DNA from 2 places in the Paenibacillus sp. Dod16 genome. Region 2 is predicted to be linked to the other one. Evidence: riboswitches for the same ligand, from Rfam matches in the RefSeq annotation. Region 2 holds a riboswitch; the other holds the start of a gene.

Region 1 (7,966 bases), on a different contig from region 2:
CGATTGAGAAAATTCCTGTCAAAATCGTTAGTTTCCCATCGATGCGGATTATGTCGACTATGTTGATCGGATTACCACTGATATCACCCTACTATCATATCATGTAAACTTCAAAAGGAGAACCACAAATATTAACAAAACCGTTTCAATCAGTTCATTGAGCGCTCCATATGTATCCCCCGTCAGTCCTCCAAGTCTTCGGCTCATCCGTTCAGCCGTTAAACTTCCAGCTGCCCAGGCTATGAATGGGATAATAAGGATTCCTCCGACTGCAATCGTCCAAAGATTAGTCTCGCCTGCCGTGATCCATAGGAAACCTACAGTAACTAGCGTTAAGAGAGCAGCCATTACGCCCGCCAGCGATCTCCTTCCGGCCGTCAATCCGTGAAATAGAGCGGCAAGCCCCTCACTTCCCCGTGCCATCGGCCAGCGATACATCGCATGGACCATAAACCAGCGGCTCCAAACCGGAGCGAGCACCAGCAGCCATGCCTCTTGTTTCCATGCCCCGGCTGACAAATCCCATACAGACATGATCAAGGAAGCCTTCAGAAGGAGCAGCAGCATACACGCCATGACGCCCATCGCACCCACACGGCTATCCTTCATGATTTCAAGCATCCGTTCGCGCGACCGATGGCTGAGCAGCGCATCCGCGCTGTCCATCCAGCCATCGAGATGAAGCCCTCCAGTCAGCGCCACCCATACAACCAGCAGGATGACGGCAGCAGGAAGGGAGGGCAGCACATAGCTTAAGCCCAGTCCCAATCCGCCAACGATAAAGCCTATGACCGCCCCTACCAAAGGATAAAAAACGACGCTCCGTTGCTGTACTTCCGGCGTAAAAGGAATTTCTCTCCGCACCGGTAGCCTCGATAGAAATTGAAAAGCGGCCGCAGCCGCTTCGATCATCTTGCTCATATGAGATACTCCTTGCTCTTGATTTCCATCGGAATTCCTGCCGTCACCAAAAATACTTCATCGCATACCTGAGCCAGCCTCTGATTCATGATCCCTGCCCAGTCGCGATATATTCGGCCTAGCGGATATTCCGGAACAATACCCGACCCCACTTCATTGGTTACCAAAATGACCATGCCCGGGTAACTCTGTACCGCTCTTGCCAGTCTGCCGATTTGAAGTCCTAACCGTTCTTCCATTGCAGCACTTCCTTCAGGCTCAGCTTGCAGCAGCACATTCGTAAGCCACAGCGTCAGGCAGTCCACTACCACCGCAGGGGCATCCGAGGCGGACTGGCCGAGCGTTTCCAGCAATTCGGGCAGTGCGACAGGCTCCTCCACCGTCTCCCAACCATAGGCTGAATCCTGCCTGCGGTCTTGATGAATCCGGATCCGTTCCCTCATCTCTTCGTCGTAGGCTTGCGCAGTCGCCACGTACGTTCCCGACTCCGATCGCTTCATGCACAGCTTCTCCGCGAATGAGCTCTTTCCGCTTCTGGCCCCGCCTGTTACCAACACGCTTCCACGATGGCTCATACGGCCCCTCCGCTGATTCCAGCGCTCTCAAACGTCGCCATCTCGTTCACGATCCTGCACGCCGCCTCGACCAGATGAAGGCACAGCACCCCGCCCGTCCCCTCGCCAAGACGCATGTCCATTTGCAGCATCGGCTGGAGTCCGAGCTCTTTCAGCAGAAGAACATGCGCCTGCTCATGCGAAACATGAGAGGCAATCATATAGGAGAGAGCGTCCGGGCAGATGCATTTGGCAACCAGCGCCGCCGCACTGGATATGAAACCGTCAATGATAACAGGACAACCGTGAGCAGCTGCACCCAGGATCAGTCCAGCCAACCCGCCGATTTCATATCCTCCAACTTTGGCGAGCACGTCGAGGGGATCATCGGCATAAGGTCTATTAACTTGTATAGCCTGTTCCACCACTCGAATCTTATGCAGCAGCCGTTCATCCGTTACGCCGGTTCCCCTTCCCACGACTTCAGATGGCTGATAGCCGGACAGAACGGAGAAGATCGCCGCACTCGGTGTCGTGTTCCCAATGCCCATCTCTCCGGTCACGAACATTTGCGTTCCTCGCGATACCAATTCGGCAGCAACCTCCGCACCGGCTACAACGGACTCCAGTGCCGCTTCCTTTGTCATCGCAGGCCCTTTGGCCATATTGGCGGTTCCTCTGCCCACGTTCCGCGACATCAGCTTCTCATGGTTCAGCTCGATCGCGACCCCGATGTCCACACAATGAACGTCTGCCCCCGCCTGACGGGCCAGCACATTCACAGCCGCCCCTCCATTCAGGAAGTTCATGACCATCTGGGGCGTTACCTCAGCCGGAAAGGCGCTGATTCCTTCTTCACAGACTCCATGATCGCCAGCCATGACAACGACGGATTTTTGGGTGAACGACGGTTTCATATTCCCTGTGATGCCCACTAACTGGATCGCTAGCGACTCCAGCTTGCCCAGACTGCCCGGAGGCTTCGTCAGCGTATCCAAATAAGCGGCTGTTTCGTTCTGCACCTCGACACTCAGCGGTTTTATGTTAGCAATGTAACGATTTAAACGATTCACGATGGTATCCGTCAATGAAATGACCTCCTCATATCTTGTTCCTAAATCTTGCATCCCCGCCCGGAACATGCGGCTGCATCGGTCAGGACCATGTGCTATTTGCCGTTAACAGCACCTGCGGAGCGCCATTCTCGGGATGGGCCACAATCGAGGGCTCTACCCGGAAGATTTGGCGTATATACGCCTCTGTCAAAACTTCTTTCGGCTTGCCAATCCCCGCGATCTTTCCCTGATCAAGCACCAGCAGCTTATCGCAAAACTGGGCTGCCAGGTTCAGATCATGCAGTACGCTGATCACGGTAATTCCGGAGGAGCTCCGCCACTGCGCCACCATATCCATAAACTGAAGCTGATAGCGGATATCCAAGTAAGTCGTCGGTTCATCCAGCATCAGCAGCGAGGGTTCCTGGGCCATCACCTTGCCAAGCGCGACACGCTGACGCTGGCCCCCGCTTAACTCGGTAAGCCGCCGTTCTTCCAGACCGTTCAAATCCAGCTTTCGGATAACGGCCTCAATGAGCGGCCATGCATCCTTATCTTCACGACCAAGCCAGTTCAGGAAGGGGAATCTCCCCATCTCCAGCACTTCCCGGACCGTAAAATCAGTAGGGTCAAGCCCTTCCTGCTGAAGCACCGCCACGATCCGTGCCAGCGCCTTTCGGGTATAGCGTCCAAGCTCCTTGCCCCGAAGGGTCACGCTTCCTGTCGAGGGACTCTCCACACCGGATAACAGCTGCATAAGGGTGGATTTACCGCTTCCGTTCGGACCGATGATCCCCCACCATTCCCCTTCGGCAATGTGAAGGTCCACACCTTCAAGAATCGGCACCTTGCCATAGGCTTTGCCAAGTCCTTGAGCTGTAATCATGATAAACCCTCCCTGCGCCTTTTTTTGTTCCGGTATAGCAAATACGCAAAGAACGGAGCGCCTATGAATGCCGTAACTACACCCAGCGGTATTTCCGTTGGTGCCAGCACGGACCGTGCCGCCGTATCGCACCAGACCATGAACACCGCGCCGCCAAGAGCAGACAGTGGAACAATGACGCGGTAATCGGAGCCGGTGATCAGCCGGATCATATGCGGTACCACAAGTCCCACGAATCCAATCACGCCGGAAACCGACACGGCTGCTGCGGCGAGCAGGGTAGCAACGATGAGCACGCTGGTCTTCAGCCGATCCACATTCAAGCCCATATGGGCGGCCTGCCGTTCCCCCAGCGACAAAATATTAAGCGCTCGCGACCTGCTCCATAAGTATATAAAACCTGCGATAAAATACGGGAAAAGGATGGCCGTATACGACCATCCACGCATGCTCAGGCTCCCCATCGTCCAGTACAGGATCTGGTTCACCGTATCTTTGGACATGACCGTCAGAAAGGAAACGACGGCGCCCAGAAACGACTGCATCACCACGCCGGACAGAATGAGCCCGTGGATCGGCAGCTTTCCTTGATCCCTCGCCAGCAGCAGAACGACCCACAAGGTCCCTGCTCCGGTCAGAAACGCTACAAGCGGAAGTGTGTAACCTCCGGCAAAGGAGTATTCCATCCCGAAAAAAATCAGGGATGCTGCGCCAAGCGCAGCACCCGAGGATACACCGAGCGTAAACGGATCCGCCAGCGGATTGCGCAATACCCCTTGAAAGGCGGCTCCGGCGACGGCCAGGGAGGCTCCTACGAGCATCCCAAGCAATATGCGCGGCAATCTCACCTTCATTAAGATTTGCTCGGATGAAGCTTCCCAGCCCGGAACGATGGAATCGCCGATTCCCGGCAGCCGGTGCAGCAGCATCGCCCCAATCTCTCTCACAGGCAGGTGCACGGAGCCGATTCCGAGACTGACAACCAAGGTTAACAGTAATAGGATGATGCCGGCCGCACCGAATCCTGCAAGTTTTTTACTCATGGATTCATCAGTTCCGGATAAACGGCCTTCGCCACTTCAATCAACCCTTGCGTTACACGGGGACCCGGACGGCTTAACAGATTCGCATCCACGGATATGACCTGATCGTTCTTGATGGCTTCGATCTGATCCCAGCCGCCGCGCTCCTTGATCAGCTGATCCAATGTTTTCTTGGTTGCTTCGTCAACGACATCGTCCGTGTACAGAATGACGTCGGGGTTTGCAGCGATAATATTCTCCTCGCTGATTTCGAACCAGCCTTCCGCTTCGCCGGCTGCGTTAACGCCGCCAGCTAAGGTGATGATCTCATCCATAAACTCGCCCTTGCCGACGGTCCATCCTGGAGAGAATTCCACATACACTTTCTTCTTGTCTTCATCCTTCACAGATTTCACGGCTTCTGTAACGGTAGTCAATTCCTGCTTCATCTGATCCACGACGGCTTTCGCTTCCGCTTGACGGTCCGTAATTTGTCCGATCAACTGGATGTTCTCCATTACGGCATCGATGGTTTTCGGATCATTGACGAACAGGGTCACGCCAAGCTCACGCAATTTCTCGGCATTCTCGGCATTCATCGAAGCGGCGAATACCACATCGGCATCGGCTGCAATAATAGCCTCTTCATTTACTTGGAACCCGCCCAATTTAGGCTTGGATTTGGCCGCTTCCGGATAATCGTCATTATCGGACACGCCCACAATTTCCTCATCCAGGCCCAAAGCGAACAGTTTTTCCGTCTCGGACGGTGTCAGGGATGCAATTTTGGCCGGAGCTTTCTCAAACGTCATTTCAACCCCGGTTGAATCCTTGACGGTCAGCGGATACGTCGTTTTAAGCTCTTCGCCCGAATCCGCAGGCGCTTCGTTATTCTGCTCTTCCTGCTGTGCCGGCGGCGTTGTATCCTTCGGCGCAGCTTCTTCGCCTCCACAGCCGATCAAGGCCAGAGCCATCAGTATGGCTACCAGAAGTACGGACCATGTTTTGTTCAATGCTTTCATCTCTTGAAATCCCCCTATACATAATTGAGAACCTGGCGCTGCGAGTTTACATTCCTTCGACCGATCCTTACCGGGAGAAAAAAACATCAATCGTCATACTCCAAAGATGCAAAAATCCCCGACTCCTCGTAAACAAGGAATCAGGGATTACGTTTTAACATAAGGACATCTGGATCACTGTTCACAGATAGCGCCTTAAACTTCCGCCCACACATGCTGCATGGGTCCGGCAACGTAATCCTCTCCTCGAAGGACCGTCATTCATTCGCCGAGGGCAGGTCTCCTGACTTGCAGGCTGTAACGACTTCTCCGCCTTCCCAAGCGCTTTTGGCTCAGTGGCATATGGAGAAGTCCCTGCTTCACAGTGGCGGGACCGTGCCGGACTTGCACCGGCTTCCCTATTAACCCGGCAGATGACAATAAATGCCCTCTGTCCGGGACCCTCGCAAATAATATGAATTTATGTATGTTAGGCCAAGCATGGTTTCTCTGCCCAAGATTATAGGCGATAAACCTCCCTCTTACAACCGAAAGTTTCGGTCATTTCAAATGCCTTATGATACGGATTTATCCCGTTATCGCCCATTCCGCACCGATATCATACGATTTCGTTTAATCGCTTAACCGTACGCCTTGCCAGCGTTCTCCGTCCCATGTCAATTGCAGCTTGAGCTCCTCGCCCGGCGACACCTGCGTCTCCCAGAATTCCGTATGCGGAAGGACTGCTGCAGCGATCTGCCGGATGACGCCTCCATGGGTCACCACAAGCACATCAAGCTCCGCCCTTTGTGCTCCAAGGACATAACCAACTGGCATTGCCTCTGCCTCTGCCTCTGCCTCTGCCTCTGCCTCTGCCTCTGCCTCTGCCTCTGCCTCTGCCTCTGCCTCTGCCTCTGCCTCTGCCTGCACAAGGGTATCCGGATCTTCCTCTACATGCAACAGTTCCTTTAAATCCAAATGCAATCCGGTCAAGAATGCCTGAAGCCGGGAACGGAACGCCTCCCAGCTCTCCCCATTCGGCGGCGTAACTTCTGCGGGGTTATCAATCCAGCGCCGATAGGAGATATCCGATTTCAAATCCTCGTAGGTTTTCCCTTCCCAATCTCCGAAATCGAGCTCGCGCAGCCGCGGATCATACATCACTCCCGGTATAATCCTGCCCAAAACTTCATCATCAGGAATAGCAGCCATTTTGGAGTCCGATAGGATAACATTCAGCGTCTGTCTGCATCGAAGGAGATCGCTGCAATAGATCCGGACAAACTGCCCGGTAAAAAACCTATCCCGAAGCGGGAGGAGCTGTTCCCTTTCCTCAATCAGGATTCCCTGATCCTCATGGCCGAGATAACGGCGCTCCTCGTTCCACAACGTGCGGCCGTGACGGACCAGATGCAGCGTGATCCTCATATCCATAGGCTTCCTCCGGCTGCGGCAACAAGTCCAAGCACCAGGGTACCCAGTAACGTAAACAATACCGATACGCCCAGCAGCAGACGGTTTGTCACCCGAATATGCTCCGCTTCAAGCGGGCGTTCGGGATCCCCCATATAAGCCCGGAACGAGATCACGCCTTGATAGGAATTCTCGCCTCCCAGACGAACCCCCAGCGCACCGGCAACGGCCGATTCCGGGAAGCCGCTGTTCGGACTGGGGTGCTTTCGCGCATCCCTTCTGACCATTTTGATCGCTTTTTTCCATTGCAGCGACAACATGGCAGCCACCATGGTCAACAGTCCTGCCGTCAGACGTGCCGGTATCCAATTGGCGATATCGTCCAGCCTTGCGGATGCCCAGCCGATATGCTGGTATTTGTCGTTTTTATATCCGACCATGGAGTCGAGCGTATTCACGGCCCGGTAGGCCATCGCCAGCGGCGCTCCCCCGATCAGGGCAAAAAACAACGGAGCGATGACCGCATCCACGATATTCTCCGCAACCGTCTCCACCGTTCCCCGCACGATCTCCGCCTCATCCAGATGACCGGTGTCTCTTCCGACAACCATGCTGAGCGAGCGCCTGGCCTCCGCGATATTCCCGGAGCGAAGATGGCCGTAGACCTCCAATCCGGCTTCACGCAGCCCTTTGATGGCAATCGTGGTGGCAATAAGCACGATCTCTACTCCCCACGCTAGCCAAGGATGAATCGCTCCGCACAGCTCCAGCAGCAGCCATGCCAGCACGAAGGATCCGCCGGCAACGATCACCGGCAGCAGAATGCCCGCTCGCTTCAGGCTCTGAGCGGTAGTCGCCCGTTGGCGTATCCAGCCTTCAACCCGGCGAATGGCTTTCCCCATGCCGATGACAGGATGGGGAAGCCATCTCGGATCTCCGATCAGCAGGTCCAGCACGACCGCTGCCCAAATGACCCATACGACGGTCATATCCGGTCCTCTCTTTCGGTAATAATGCTTTCCGTAACACTCTCGTAGACAAGACGGCCGATCATGCCGCCCAGATCGGTTGCGGTTCCGGCATAATGGTGGTTCACGCCATACGCTGCATTGCC
Region 2 (7,966 bases):
TTTCTTTGATCCGTCCGATTATGGGAGAAGTGTGTCCAAAATCGGATATTCGGGCGATCAAGGATCCCTCCATTCGATGACTGAATGAGGATGCAGTGGAATTAAACACCACAGGTCGCTTGCTTGTGGTTGCATAGATCGGCATGTACACCACAGGTGCGCTGTGGTGTTTTTTTGTGCTTCTAATGATTCAAACAGAGGAGAGGGATACGTATGTTCATGCAAGGGAAACAGATTTATGTGAAGTCGGTAGAGGAATTGGATGTGGACGCACTTCTGAAGCTCGAGAAGGATAACCGGGATTTTTTCCAGCGGTTCACGGGCTTAAGGGAAGAGAGCTTCTACACCCATCAGGGACAGCTTGAGCGGATCCGAAAGGCCGTGGAAGCCAGCAAGGCAGATCAAGGGTATGTCTATGTGATTGGGCTGCGGGACACCGGATCGATAATCGGCGAGATTATGCTGACCGAAGTGGTGCGGGGGAATCTGCAGAGCTGCTGGATCGGTTATTTTTTGGACCGAGACCATAACGGAAAGGGGTATATGACCGAAGCGGTTCAATTGGTCGTGAGGTTTGCCTTTCAGGAATTGAAGTTTCACCGGATTGAGGCGGGCGTGATGCCGCACAACCTGGCCTCGATCCAAGTGCTTTTGAAAGCCGGATTCCATAAAGAGGGGATTGCCCGAAAAAACGTGAAAATCAACGGAACGTGGGAGGACCATCAGACGCTGGCTATTTTGAATGAAGCCGATGAGCAGCAGCCGTCTTCAATTCAGCGGTACAATCCACCTGTTATTGCCCCGCCGATCGGGCCTTATACCCATATAACCAAGGTTCCGAGAGGGAGCGAGCTGCTGGTCTTCTCCGGTCAGGTGGGAACCGACAGCGAGGGGAACCTGCCGGACGATATGAAGCAGCAGGTGGAGAACACCCTGGCGAACATTGAGAGGTTATTGGCTGCGGAAGCGATGTCGGTGGATCATATCGTCAAAATCAACATTTGGGCGGCTCAGGAGGTCGACTGGGATCACTTCCATCAGGTATGGGAGAAATTCCACGGGGGGAAGGCCCCGGCCATGACGATGGCCTACGTGCCGGCATTGGCGATGCCGTCCATTCAGGTAGAGATCGAGGTATGGGCAGCGAAGGGATAGCATTGATGAACCGTAAGTAAGAGCTGTAGACTTGGACTGCGGCCGATCATATGCAGTTACAAAAAAACCTCCGTGGATTCCTGTTAAGGGATCCACGGAGGTTTGTTATATGGAGAGGAGCTTATAGATCGTCAAATCCGTTGTCGTCGCCAACTTTGCCGTAGTTACGGGATTTGGCTTCGAAGAAGTCGGTCTTCGTCGCGTTGAGGGCTTCATCCGAGAAAGGCTTGATCCATGGCATGCAGTTAACGTCCACGCCTTCATAAGCTTTTTCCAGACCCATCATGGTGATACGACGGTTCGCGATGTACTTGATGTAATCGCCCAATTCGTTCAGATCGATGCCGCGCACATTGCTGAGTGTGTAGTGAGCCCAGTTGGTCTCAAGCTCAACCGCACGGTCAATGGTGCGGTACAGGTAGTCGATGTTCTCTTTCGTGTTCAGCTCAGGGAAGTCCTTGAGCAGCTGCTTGAACACTTCGGCGAAGAAGTAGCAGTGCTGATTCTCGTCACGCTGAATATAGGAAATCATCTGGCTGGTTGCCATCATCTTCTGGTCACGGGCCAAGTTGTAGAAGAAGGCAAACGTGCTGTAGAAGAAGATGCCTTCCAGGATCAGGTCCGCCACCATCGCTTCGAAGAAGGACTGCGGCGACGGATTGTCACGGAAGTTTTGATAGATGTCCGAAATGAACTGATTGCGCTCGAGCAGAACCGGATCATGCTTCCAATACTCGAAGATTTCCTTCTGTTCCTGATCCGAAACGATGGAAGAGAGCACATAGGAATAGGATTGGTTGTGAACCACCTCTTGCTGACCGATGATGGCCGAGATGGCTTCGAGCGACGAATCCGTGAAGTAACGCTTCACGTCGCTTACAAACATCGTCTGCATGGAATCCAGAACAGCCAGCAGGGAGATGTTGATCTTGAAGGTGCGCTGCTCTTCAGGGTCCAGGCGCGGGAACTGCTGCGCATCCTTGGACATCGGAATCTCGTCCGCGATCCAGTGGTTCAGCAGCAGGACCTTGTACAGCTTATACATATGAGGCATCCGAATGTCGTTCCAGTTCAGGATCCCGGAGCATTCACCTTCAATAACACGCGTGGAGCGGTTGGGTGCTTCGGTGTTAAATATCTTTTGCATTTGCATGCCGATTTTCTCTCCTTGTATATCATAGTAGGGCGGCGCCTAGGCGAAGCTGAGGGATATTGGTCCAGCATATTCACGGGACGGGTATCCAGCTCCAGCCGCTTGTTGTCCGCCCTTTGCCTGAATGTATTGTAAAGGTTGCAAAGGGCTCCCAAAGGCGGACGTAAACTCTTCCGATTGGATACCCTTACCCTTGTAGTCTTCTATTTAGAAAGCTTATCCACTCCTGCTAAGCGGGAACACCCGCATACAGCCGTTCGATGCTTGTTTGCACCACATGAAAAGCGATTCCCAAAGGGAGAGCAATCCACGTAGGTAACTCACGGTCCCTGCGCCGCATGAGAAGCGATTCCCAAAGGGAGAGCAATCCACGTAGGCAGTAACTTAACAATCGCCACGAAGTAACTCACGGTCCCTGCGCCGCATGAGAAGCGATTCCCAAAGGGAGAGCGATCCACGCAGGCAGTAACTCAACAAAGCGCACGAAGTAACTCATTAGCCTCGCACCACATGAGAAGCGATTCCCAAAGGGAGAGCGATCCACGTAGGTAGTAACTCAACAAATCGCATGAAGTAACTCATTAGCTTCGCACCACATGAGAAGCGATTCCCAAAGGGAGAGCGATCCACGTAGGCAGTAACTCAACAAAACGCACGAAGTAACTCATTAGCTTCGCACAATATTCCAGCGTTCCCGTAGGGAGAAAGCGCTCCTGGCCACCCAAAGTAACTATAGAAGCGCATCATTCACGCCATGCACACCTTGCGGGTGTCCAGAGGGCAGCGCCCTTGGGGCCCTCCCTTGGAAGGGAGGGTTTGGGTGGGTTCGAAAAAGGTTAGACTAAACTCTTAGCTTGCGCACGACTCACACTCTTCAATCGTCAGCGCACGGCTGCGTACATAGTACGTGGACTTGATACCGGCTTTCCAAGCATGCAGGTGCAGCTCCAGGAATTCCGAAGCACGGATATCAGGGCGGACATACAGGTTAAAGCTTTGTGCCTGGTCAACGTGACGCTGACGGGCGGCAGCCATTTTGATGGACCAATGCTGGTCGATCAAGAAAGCCGTTTTATAGTACCAGATCGTTTTTTCGGATAGATCCGGAGCCGGGTTAGCCACTTTATAGGTGGTTTTTTCTTCATAAGAAAGAAGTTCGTACAATGGATCGATGCTCGCCGTGGAACCCGCGATGATCGAGGTGGAGCCGTTCGGTGCGATGGCAAACAGCCATGCGTTACGGACACCGTTCGCTTGTACTTCTTGCTGCAATTCGCGCCATTGTTCGGTGGTTACGAACTTGCCTTCATGCTCGCCGTCGGTGTAACCGCGGAACGTAAAGTACTCGCCGCTCTCCCAGTCGGAGCCTTTGAATTTCGGATAATGGCCTTTTTCCTTGGCCAGCTCCATGCTGGATTTAACGAGCAGGTAGTTGATGTGCTCATACAGGTTGTCATTATAGGCAACGGCTTCGTCGGATTCCCAGCGAATGCCTTCCAGCGCCAGCAAGTGATGCAGACCGAAGGTGCCGAGACCGACCGCACGATATTGACTGTTGGTATATTGAGCTTGCAGAACTTCAATATTGTTAATGTCGATGACGTTATCCAGCATGCGAACCTGAATTGGAACGAGACGCTCCAATACACCGGCAGGTACAGCACGAGCCAAGTGGATAGAGTTCAGGTTGCAGACAACGAAATCGCCAGGGATTTTGGAAATGACGATTCGAGTTTGGCCGTCTTTCGTAACCAGCTCTTCTTGCTCAACGACTGTCGGAGATTGGTTCTGCATGATCTCCGTGCACAAGTTGGAAGAGTAAATCATGCCATGCGCAGAGTTCGGGTTCGCACGGTTGACCGTGTCGCGGTAGAACATGTACGGTGTACCCGTTTCAAGCTGGGATTTCATGATGCGCTTCATAATGTCGATGGCTTGTACCGTAATGCGTGGCAGCAGCGGGTTCGCCACGGCTTCAGCATATTTTTGACGGAATTCGCCTTCGCCTTGTCCTTGATCATAGAAGTCTTCCAGGCCCAGCGGACGGCCATTCTCGTCTTTCCAGCCCATGATTTTCTTCACTTCGTGCGGACAGAACAAGCTCCACTCTTCACGTGCTTCTACAGCCTCCATGAACAAGTCAGGCAGACATACGCCATGGAACACGTCATGTGCTCTCATACGCTCGTCACCGTTGTTCAGCTTCAGATCCAGGAAGGACAGAATGTCTTTGTGGAACACATCCAGATAAACCGCGATGGCACCTTTACGGGTTCCCAATTGGTCAACGCTAACAGCGGTGTTGTTCAACTGGCGAATCCAAGGGATAACGCCGGAGCTGGTATTCTTGTGACCGCGGATGTCAGAGCCGCGTGCACGGACTTTACCGAGGTATACCCCGATGCCGCCGCCCATTTTGCTGAGACGGGCGATATCCGTATTGGAATCGAAGATCCCTTCCAGGGAGTCGTCTACGGTATCGATGAAGCAGCTGGAAAGCTGGCCGGCTACCTTTTTGCCTGCATTGGACATTGTCGGCGTAGCCGCCGTCATGTACAGGTTACTCATGGCCCAGTAGGCTTCTTTGACAAGGTCAAGACGCTTGTCGGCAGGCTCGTTATGCATGAGGAACATCGCGATGACCATGTAGCGTTCTTGCGGAAGTTCCATAACGCGACCGTCAAAATCGTTTGCCAGGTAACGCTCAGCCAGCGTCAACAGACCGATGTAATCAAACAGCAGATCGCGGCTTGGATCGATGCACTCGCCGAGCTCTTCGATTTGTTCTTTGGTATAGCTGGTCAGAAGATCCTCGCGATAGATGCCTTTTTGTACAAGCTCCGTAATGAGCGGATAGAAGGCACCGTATGGCTCTTCCGGGTAGGCTTTGTATCGGCGGTTGGTGGCCGCTTTTTTATATAAAGAGGTCAGAAACGAACGCGCAGCTGCAAACTTCCAATTCGGCTCCTCTTTGGTGACAAGCTCAAGGGCGGACATCGTGAAGGCGTTGCTGATTTCTTCGCCGGTAACTTGCTCGCCGCGCAATTTGGCATTGACGCCGCGAAGCAGGCGCTCTTTATCGAGCATGTCCAATCCTTTCAGAGTCCGATCGGCATAGACGGAGAGGCGAATTTCATCAAAGGCGAGCTGACGGTTGTTCGGTTTAACTACGAGCTGGGGCATGAATAAATTCCTCGCTTTCTTCGGGGGAAATATGAAAAAGGACATCAAAAAAACATTTTCTAAAACCCGCGGGCAGGCTTGAAAATGTCCGTGCGCTGTGATTCGAAAATGACGTTTGCCATAAGCCCATGAACGGGCATGATGTTATGTACAGACGCAAGTTTAACGAACACTTACCTAAAACCCCGTAGGTTGGTGTCTACTGCATATAGGCAGGTCTCCTGACTTGAGCTTCTTCCCTCGGCGTTGCCTTTCCCGAGACCTTGCTCCGGTTCCTCGGTGGCATATGTCGGATGTGAATGGCTGATAGATCATAAACAGCCTTAGAGCCCTTACAGTGGCGGGACCGTGATGGATTTACACCATGCTTCCCTATTAAGCCGGACTGCCTTATAGGTTGATCCGGCACCTATACACACTATATTTGGTTGTTGTTAATCTAATTTAACCCAATATATTGTGTTTGTAAACCATATTCTTAAAATTGAACGCAAAATGAATTATAGCAAACGAGCGGTCATTGTGCCAGTTAAGAAACTGCCAAAAGGCCATAACATTTCCTGAATTGTGACCAAATGCGACCTTTTCTGCGCAGATACCACGTATATTATCGTTTTGACAAAATAGGATATATTCGTATGGACGAAACGAGGAAGGTACACCATATCTTGTGTGAAGCTAAAGGCAGACGGACTTTGATATGGAGGGCCAGAATTGTTATGATAACAGTATTCGGAAATTTAGAGCATTCCATATAAATGGGATGGGAACAAGGGAGGGTTTTAAGATGGCAATAGCGGAGGTAACGGTGATTCCAATCGGAACCGCAACAACGAGTTTGAGCTCTTATGTTGCTGAGATGCAGCGTGTATTGAAACAACAGGATGGAATATCCTATGAGCTGACTTCGATGAGCACCATCATCGAGGGAGAGCTTAACATGATCTGGCGGGCGATAGAGGCTTTGCATGAAGCGCCCTTTCTGTCCGGTGCGCAGCGCGTATCGACTTCCGTGAAGATCGACGACCGCAGGGACCAAGTTTCCTCAAGCAAACAGAAGATCCAGTCCGTGCAGGAGAAATTAGGCGGATAGCGCCGCCAGTTTCGGGGGATATTTCCGTAAGAATTGGGCTTGCATTTTGCTGCTGAAGTATTATAATAATTTTTGTTGTTTCGTGAGGAATAACATCGAATCACATGTGCTGGTGTAGCTCAGGGGTAGAGCAACGCACTCGTAATGCGTAGGTCGGGGGTTCAATTCCCTTCACCAGCATCTTCATAAAGTCAACAACGGCGCGGTTTTCCGAGTTTTCGGAATCGCGCCATTTTTGTTGTTTAACCCGTTCTTCTACCAATTTTTCTACCCTTTAGTCTAGTAAAGTGGGTTTTTCGTCCTCGATTTACTTCCCTAAGATTGAGTCACCAATTGTATTTAGAACAGCTTCTTGCAAGTTGGGCAGCACGTGGGAATAGGTATCTAATGTAATACTTGCTCCCTTTTTTGGCGATATGTCCTCTCATCAAAGATCCTCCTTAAAAATCTTCTCCATAAAACTGCAGCAATTGCTCGATATCTTTCCTTTGCACGAAGGCAGAATTATAGTACCTACTGGCAGGATGACTGAGCTTTAAGCTGATCCGTCTGTCCATCGTGTAATCCAAATCATGAAACTTTACAGGTTTACTGTCTGTGAAATTCATAAGCTGGCCATCCTCAACTAACTCAAATGGACCATCCATGGAGAAGATAAGTTCCTCTCGAGTATGTAAAGTTTCATAGTCTACATGAATGATAAATTGTGAGGGGAGATCAAATCATCATGAGCGGAGGAGTTCAGGAAGGTTCCGAACTCACGGAATGGATGCAAGACCAGCAGCATGAGGAAAAATCGGATGGGCAGGAAATGACCTTCGAGGAAGCTGATCAAAAGCCTGCAGCGAACGGCACCTTCTGATTCTGAGGGCCAGTTATCCAGCGATGAAGAGATTAGCAAGGAGGAGCTGGAACGGTTCTTCCTGAAAGAACGCCCTTCTTTTGAAGATATTCCATTGGATTTCCCGTTGTTCTTGGAAAAAAGTCTGAGTGAGGGTAAGACATGGGTTGAGATTTCAAAAAATTGCTGGCATTCCTTCCAGCCAAATTCAGCCGAAGTGGAAGAAGTATAAGGAAAAGGTCACAAAAATGATAAAGGCGGCGGAGCCGCTTAATAGAGACCAGAGTCACAATCCCGGTTGATTCAGGCCGGGGTACCTAAATACACGGTTAATGTTAAAAGAACCAATCAAGTTTAATCCCGGTAGCTAAAAATTAATATAATCCAACCCCAGAGAATCAATAAACGGAAGGGGCTGCGATGTCATGGAGAAAAGGAGAATTCTTTCCAAAAGCAAACGAAGCGGAGATCCAGCGTACAAAATTCCTGCTCGTAAAATATAAAGAGATGGCAATGCTCATGCAGGATTTTGAAAAATTCG

Evidence for each region. Region 2 has a riboswitch for cobalamin ahead of ACPV3A_RS27320 (ribonucleoside-diphosphate reductase subunit alpha). Riboswitches for the same ligand answer to the same signal wherever they lie in the genome.
Region 1: linked by a shared signal. The riboswitch ahead of ACPV3A_RS36440 (ABC transporter substrate-binding protein) and the one ahead of ACPV3A_RS27320 (ribonucleoside-diphosphate reductase subunit alpha) in region 2 are both predicted to bind cobalamin.

Annotation. Positions count from the first base shown of each region.
Region 1 is NZ_JBNDYG010000083.1:7,784-15,749, reverse strand. It holds gene cobS (adenosylcobinamide-GDP ribazoletransferase) at 100-921, opposite strand; gene cobU (bifunctional adenosylcobinamide kinase/adenosylcobinamide-phosphate guanylyltransferase) at 918-1,496, opposite strand; gene cobT (nicotinate-nucleotide--dimethylbenzimidazole phosphoribosyltransferase) at 1,493-2,563, opposite strand; gene ACPV3A_RS36450 (ABC transporter ATP-binding protein) at 2,631-3,416, opposite strand; gene ACPV3A_RS36445 (FecCD family ABC transporter permease) at 3,413-4,459, opposite strand; gene ACPV3A_RS36440 (ABC transporter substrate-binding protein) at 4,456-5,460, opposite strand; cobalamin riboswitch at 5,717-5,920, opposite strand; gene ACPV3A_RS36435 (histidine phosphatase family protein) at 6,073-6,873, opposite strand; gene cbiB (adenosylcobinamide-phosphate synthase CbiB) at 6,864-7,841, opposite strand; gene ACPV3A_RS36425 (adenosylcobinamide amidohydrolase) at 7,838-7,966, opposite strand, start outside.
Region 2 is NZ_JBNDYG010000041.1:33,822-41,787, reverse strand. It holds gene ACPV3A_RS27335 (hypothetical protein) at 1-88, shown strand, start outside; gene ACPV3A_RS27330 (GNAT family N-acetyltransferase) at 214-1,155, shown strand; gene ACPV3A_RS27325 (ribonucleotide-diphosphate reductase subunit beta) at 1,277-2,308, opposite strand; gene ACPV3A_RS27320 (ribonucleoside-diphosphate reductase subunit alpha) at 3,158-5,491, opposite strand; cobalamin riboswitch at 5,686-5,919, opposite strand; gene ACPV3A_RS27315 (MTH1187 family thiamine-binding protein) at 6,279-6,584, shown strand; tRNA gene ACPV3A_RS27310 (tRNA-Thr) at 6,693-6,764, shown strand; gene ACPV3A_RS27305 (hypothetical protein) at 7,025-7,192, opposite strand; gene ACPV3A_RS27300 (hypothetical protein) at 7,312-7,446, shown strand; gene ACPV3A_RS27295 (hypothetical protein) at 7,846-7,966, shown strand, end outside.